2 regions of the Affinirhizobium capsici genome follow, and region 1 is predicted to be linked to the other one. Evidence: riboswitches for the same ligand, from Rfam matches in the RefSeq annotation. Region 1 holds a riboswitch; the other holds the start of a gene.
The links. A riboswitch is a leader RNA that binds a small molecule or an ion and turns the genes downstream of it on or off. The one in region 1 is predicted to bind S-adenosylmethionine.
Positions count from the first base shown of each region.

Region 2: linked by a shared signal. The riboswitch ahead of AC0JZ1_RS14165 (O-succinylhomoserine sulfhydrylase) and the one ahead of metA (homoserine O-acetyltransferase MetA) in region 1 are both predicted to bind S-adenosylmethionine.

Region 1 covers NZ_CDRNXD010000007.1:256,194-259,598, reverse strand. Annotated here, with positions in the region: gene AC0JZ1_RS19470 (ABC-F family ATP-binding cassette domain-containing protein) at 1-760, opposite strand, end outside; gene AC0JZ1_RS19465 (thiamine diphosphokinase) at 764-1,417, opposite strand; SAM riboswitch at 1,603-1,681, shown strand; gene metA (homoserine O-acetyltransferase MetA) at 1,721-2,641, shown strand; gene AC0JZ1_RS19455 (aldose epimerase family protein) at 2,826-3,405, shown strand, end outside.
Region 2 covers NZ_CDRNXD010000004.1:2,252,208-2,255,612, reverse strand. Annotated here, with positions in the region: gene apaG (Co2+/Mg2+ efflux protein ApaG) at 1-389, opposite strand, end outside; gene AC0JZ1_RS14165 (O-succinylhomoserine sulfhydrylase) at 516-1,700, opposite strand; SAM riboswitch at 1,744-1,822, opposite strand; gene AC0JZ1_RS14160 (2'-deoxycytidine 5'-triphosphate deaminase) at 1,896-2,990, shown strand; tRNA gene AC0JZ1_RS14155 (tRNA-Gly) at 3,056-3,129, shown strand; gene AC0JZ1_RS14150 (glycosyltransferase family 2 protein) at 3,240-3,405, opposite strand, start outside.

The sequences.
Region 1 (3,405 bases):
GATTTTGCAACTCGCCCAGACGGCGCATATTGCGCTTGCGGCGGGCCGAAACGCCATAGCGAAGCCAGTGTTCTTCTCGCTCAATCTGGCGTCCCAGCTTGTGCTGCTCGATCTCTTCAGCTTCCAGCACTTCATCACGCCATGCTTCGAAATGGCCAAAGCCGCGATCCAAGCGGCGGGAAAGGCCGCGATCCAGCCAGACGACAGCGGTCGAAACCTTTTCCAGAAAGCGGCGATCGTGCGAAATCAGGACCAGTGCGCTGCGGCTCTTTTGCAATTCGCCTTCCAGCCATTCGATTGTCGGCAGGTCCAGATGGTTGGTCGGCTCATCCAGCATCAGAATGTCTGGCTCAGGTGCCATCACCCGCGCGAGAGCCGCGCGGCGGGCCTCGCCGCCGGAAAGGCGCTTCGGGTCTTCCTGTCCGGTCAGGCCCAGGTGGTTCAAGAGGTAGGTCACACGGTAGGGGTCGTCGCCCGGTCCAAGGCCCGCTTCGCAATAGGCCTGCACCGTGGTGAAGCCGCCAAAATCCGGGGCCTGCTCCAGATAGCGGATGGTGGAGGAGGGGTGGCGGAACACCTCGCCCGATTGGGCTTCGACCAGACCCGCCGCAATTTTCATCAGCGTGGATTTGCCAGAGCCATTGCGGCCGACAAGGCAGATGCGGTCACCCGGTTCCACCTGCATGTTGGCTCCGTCCAGAAGCGGCGTGCCGCCGAAGCTGAGGCGAATATCGTCGAGTTTAAGAATTGGAGGTGCCATGATTCAAGCTCCGCTGCGGTCGTAAGGGCGGGCCAAGAGCAGGGCACGGCCTTTCGACAGGGTTACGGAGATCACGCCTTCCGCTACGTTGGAAATGGTGCGCGATGAACCGAAGGTCAATTTGAAATTCTTCAGCGGGTAGCGGGCATTGCGGATTGAAAGTCCCTCCAGCGCCGTGAAGCCAAGCACGGAAAACAGCGCGCCTTTCGGCAGGTCCAGTTCCATGCCGCCATCATTGCACAGCGGAAAGGCCTCTTCATCGCCGGAGGTCAGCATCACTTCGAAATTATCTTCCGCGAGGCTGAGAGCCGAAAGATAATGCTGCAACACATGGTCCGACCGTTCGCCACCCAGAGCACCCACCAGGATCAAGCGTTCCGCCCCGCGAGAAATCGCCTCCGCAATGGCAATCTCGCCATCGGTCGCTGCCTTGGAAACGGGGTAGGCGCGACGCTCCACCTTCGGATAGGCGGCTTTGAGCGCATCATCACTGGAATCGAAATCACCCACCCAGATTTCCGGCGTCAAGCCTAGCGGTTGCGCATGGCGAATGCCGCTATCGGCCGCAATCACACGGCTGCCGCTGGTCACGGCGCGAAGTCTATCGGTGACGGTAATGTTGCCGCCAAGCAGAATGGAAAAGGTCGGTGTGCTCATGCGCCAGCCCATAGCCTATTCGGCCCCGCGAAGCAAAGCACTTGCGTGCGTGGTTGACTTGGCTTTGTGGGTGTTTCAGGGGATAATCGCTGACTGGTGATAAAGCGCTTTGGTCGTGTGAGGTGTGATGACCACACGACCTTCCCTCGGTCTGATTGACGTATTGGGAAGAAGCGCCTATTTAGAATTCTCATCGTGGTGATTTGGCCGGTCGGCTTGCAGCCACGTTAAACAAGTGGCTAAAAAGACCGGGTATGAAACCGGTCCGTTGTGACCGGTTTTTTTGTTTGTCGAGTTCGAACCATGCCGATCAAGATTCCAGATACCCTGCCTGCCTTTGAAACTTTGGTCAGCGAAGGCGTGCGGGTCATGACCGAAACGGTCGCCGTGCGCCAGGATATCCGCCCGCTGCAAATCGGTCTGCTGAACCTGATGCCGAACAAGATCAAGACGGAAGTGCAGATGGCGCGTCTCGTGGGCGCATCGCCGCTGCAAGTGGAGCTTTCGCTGGTGCGCGTCGGTGGGCACAAGGCGAAGAACACGTCGGAAGAACATCTTCTCTCCTTCTACAATACCTGGGAAGAAGTGAAGCATCGCAAGTTCGATGGCTTCATCATCACAGGCGCGCCGGTGGAGCTTCTTCCCTACGAGGAAGTCACCTACTGGGATGAGATGCAGCAGATCTTTAATTGGACCGCCACCAATGTCCACTCCACGCTGAATGTGTGCTGGGGGGCAATGGCTGCCATCTATCACTTCCATAAAGTGCCAAAGCATGAGTTGAAGGCGAAGGCCTTCGGAGTTTATCGCCACCGCAATCTCTGCCCGTCATCCATCTACCTGAACGGCTTCTCCGATGATTTCCAGGTCCCTGTGTCTCGCTGGACCGAGGTTCGTCGCGCCGATATCGAGAAGGTGCCGGGCCTTGAGATCCTGATGGAATCGGAAGAAATGGGCGTGTGCCTGGTGCATGAGAAAAAGTGCAACCGGCTCTATATGTTCAATCACGTCGAATATGATTCCACCTCGCTGGCGGATGAATATTTCCGCGATGTGAATTCGGGCGTGCCGATCAAGATGCCGCACAATTACTTCCCGCACAATGACGTGGCGCTGACGCCGCAGAACCGCTGGCGCAGCCACGCGCATCTGTTCTTCGGCAACTGGATCAACGAGATCTACCAGACCACGCATTATGATCTGGACAAGATCGGAACGGTCTAAAGCATGTCGCGCAAAGGTGTGCAGCGGTTTTGCGATAACGACATGCGCTAAACCAGCTATTTGAAGCGCGTGGCATGAGACTGACGAGCCGCAACGTGCTTTAAAAGCCGCTTTTGCGCATTGCAGTGCATTCGAAAATGGCGCAGTTTGCCGCCCGGTTTCAAAGCATGACAGGAAGACAGGCATGACGACGCAAGGCGAGATTTTCGGCACCACACCCAAGGGCGAAACCGTCTACCGGGTTAAGATTTCCGGCGGTGGGCTCACAGCGCATGTCATTACCTGGGGTGCCGTCATTCAGGATCTGCGTCTGGAAGGGCATGATGCGCCTCTGGTTCTGGGCTTCAAGAATTTCGAGGATTATCCGAAATATTCCTCTTACTTTGGCGCGACGCCGGGCCGCGTGGCCAACCGTATTGGCAAGGGTCAATTCACGCTGGATGGCAAGAGCTATCAGGTGGATCTGAACCAGGAAGGCAACACGCATCTGCATGGCGGAAGTGATGGCCTTGCCAAAACCAATTGGACCATCATCGCGCATTCGCCAAACAAGGTGATCCTTCAGGTGACGGATACGGATGGTCGCGGCGGCTATCCGGGTAATTGCACGGTCACGGCCACCTACGAGCTGAAGGATGACGGCGTTCTGAACGTTCTCTATGAGAGCGTGACGGATCAGCCAACGCTCGCCAATATCTGCCAACACACCTATTTCAACCTCGATGGCCGTGACGATATCCTCGGCCATGATATCATGATTGCCG
Region 2 (3,405 bases), on a different contig from region 1:
TTCAACGTGCGCAGAAGGCCGGGGGAATCCAGCGAGAAGGCGGGAATATCAACGGCGAATGTCTGCCCATCATCGGTCTGCATCTGATAGTGGCCGAACATCATGCCGGATGGCGTATCAAGCGGGCAGCCGGATGAATATTCATAGGTATCGCCCGGCTCAAGGCGCGGTTGCTCGCCCACCACACCGGGGCCTTCCACTTCATCCACAAGACCGTTTTGGTCTGTGATATGCCAGTAGCGGTGCATCAGCTGCACTGTTGACCCGGAGTGGTTTGAAATAACGACGCGATAGCCCCAGACGTAGCGGCTCTCATCTGGATCGGATTGATCCTCCAGATAATAGGGCTCCACCTCGACTTCGATATCCTTCGTCCGTGCACGGTACATGTGCCATACCTCATTGCGTAGAAGGGATATCGTACAGGTCGGGCGCTAGGTCAAGAAATGCGCCCGTCCTTGAAGCTTCAAACCCCTGTGTTTTGACGGTTAATCCTAACCGTCAAGGTAAACGTGTCAGGCTGAAACCTTCGCCAAAGCCTGGGCCAGGTCGTCGATCAGATCGTCTGCATCCTCGATACCGCAGGAGAGGCGCAGCGTTCCGGCAGAGATGCCAAGTTCAGCCCGCGCCTCATCGGTGAGGTTCTTGTGCGTCGTCGTTGCCGGATGCGTGATCAGGCTCTTGGCGTCGCCCAGATTGTTCGAAATCTTCACGACATCGAGCGCATCCTGAAGCGCAAAGGCTGCATCCTTGCCGCCCTTCAGCTCAAAGCAGACCAGCGTTGAGCCGCCGGTCATCTGCTTGGCAATGATATCTGCCTGCGGGTGGTCCTTGCGGCCCGGATAGATGACCTTCGCCACCTTGCCCTGATCGGCCAGGAAGTCGGCAATACGGCCAGCGCTTTCCGTCTGCTGCTTCACGCGAAGCGGCAGGGTTTCAAGGCCCTTCAACAGCGTCCAGGCATTGAAGGGAGACATGGCCGGTCCGGTATGGCGGAAGTAATCATGCAGGTTTTCGTCGATCCAGTCCTTACTGGAAAGCACGACGCCGCCAAGGCAGCGGCCCTGGCCATCGATGTGCTTCGTTGCTGAATAGACCACCACATGCGCGCCAAGCTCCAGCGGCTTCTGGAAAAGCGGCGTGGCGAAGACATTGTCCACCACCAGCTTTGCGCCGATCTGGTTGGCAAGCTTGGCAACGCCAGCAATATCCACCACTTCCAGGGTCGGGTTTGTCGGGCTTTCAAGGAACATGACCTTGGTGTTGGGGCGAATGGCCGCTTCCCAGTTCTTCAGGTCGCGACCGTCCACCAGCGTGCATTCCACGCCATATTTCGGGGCCAGCGTTTCCACGATGTAGCGGCAGGAGCCGAACAGGGCGCGGGCGGCAACAATATGGTCGCCAGCCTTCACCTGGCAGAGAATAGCGGCGGAAACGGCTGCCATGCCAGACGCTGTGGCGCGAGCATCTTCCGCACCTTCCAGCGCAATCATGCGCTTTTCGAACATGTCATTGGTGGGGCTGCCGTAGCGTGCGTAAATAAAGCCGTCGCTCTCGCCCTTGAAACGTGCCTCGGCGGAGGCGGAATCCTCATAGACGAAGCCCTGCGTGAGGTAGATGGCCTCGGAGGTTTCGCCGAAGGACGAGCGCAGCGTTCCTTCGTGTACGAGCTTGGTTGCCGGGCGCCAGGTCTTGCTCATGTGCGTATCCCATTCCAAAAACAAAAAAACCGGTCTCGACGGACCGGTTTCGCACCCGGTCCTTTTAGCCACTTGTTTAACGTGGCTGCAAGCCGACCGGCCAAATCACCACGGGATAAGTTTCGCATACGCCTATAGAGAGCTTGCGTCAATTCCCCGCTTTTGCTTTTGTCCACCGATTAAGGAATAGGTTCAATGGAACGTAAAGCTGGCATTTTGGCGGATCGCGCGATCGGCGCACTTTTTGAGGCAGGCAGGCTGAAGAGCGAGGCTGCGCTGGATGCCGACCAGATTCAGCCCGCAAGCCTCGATCTGAGGTTGGGCTCCAAGGCGCTGCGCGTACGTGCCAGCTTCATGCCGGGCCGCAACCACACGGTGGCCGATAAGCTCGAACGCCTGACGCTGCATGAGATCGATCTCGAAAATGGTGCGGTCCTGGAAACGGGCTGCGTCTACATCGTGCCGCTCATGGAAAGCCTCGATTTGCCACAGGAGCTTTCCGCCTCCACCAATCCGAAAAGCTCCACGGGTCGCCTCGATATCTTCACCCGCGTCATGGTCGATCACGCGCAGGAATTCGACAAGATCCCTGCTGGCTACTCCGGCCCGCTCTATCTCGAAATCTCGCCGCGAACCTTCCCTGTCATTGTGCGCCGGGGTTCGCGCCTCTCGCAGATCCGTTTCCGTGTCGGTCACGCGCTGCTCACCGAGGCTGAGGTTCTGGCCCTGCATGAAAGCGAAACATTGGTCGCCAGCGAAATGCCCAATGTGTCCGGCGGCGGCATCGCGCTTTCGATTGATCTGAAGGGCACCGGGCCGGATGGCCTCATCGGCTATCGTGGCAAGCACCATACCTCCGTCATCGACGTTGACCTGAAGGCCCAGCACGATGTGCTGGATTTCTGGGAGCCGCTCTACAGCCGTGGCCGCGATGAACTGATCCTTGATCCGGATGAGTTCTACATCCTCGTGTCGCGTGAGGCAGTGCACGTGCCACCGCTCTATGCGGCTGAAATGACGCCTTATGACCCGCTGGTCGGCGAGTTTCGCGTGCACTATGCAGGCTTTTTCGATCCAGGCTTCGGCCATGCTGCAGCAGGCGGCACTGGCAGCCGCGCCGTGCTGGAAGTCCGCAGCCACGAAGTGCCGTTCATTCTGGAGCACGGGCAGATCGTTGGCCGTCTGGTCTATGAGCATATGCAGGAGCCTCCGCAGGGGCTCTATGGCTCTGGCCTCGGCTCCAACTATCAGGCGCAGGGCCTCAAGCTTTCCAAGCATTTCCGCAGCTGAGCTAAGCCCACCGGTTTTCACTTGAAATGCGGCATCGGCTGGTGATACTTCTCGTCTCCGGCGATGCGGGTGTAGCTCAATGGTAGAGCAGCAGCTTCCCAAGCTGAATACGAGGGTTCGATTCCCTTCACCCGCTCCAGCACATTAATATCGCCAGTTCGAATTCAGATGTCGTCAGGCAGCTCTTCCAACAGTTTAGAAGATTCAGAATTAAGAATTCCCAGGTCGATCGGGCCAGGCTTTGATCACCTATTCTTCGATCTTGGCCTGCGCGCTCGGCCTATGCATCGTCTTGCTCCAGAAAAACGGTCGCTTGCGAAGCTCGTTTGCTGCACGCCAGGCTGCACATGAGACCATCATCCAATAGAGGGGAAGGGCCAGCCACCGCCAACCGATGCGCCTTTTTTCCTCTTCA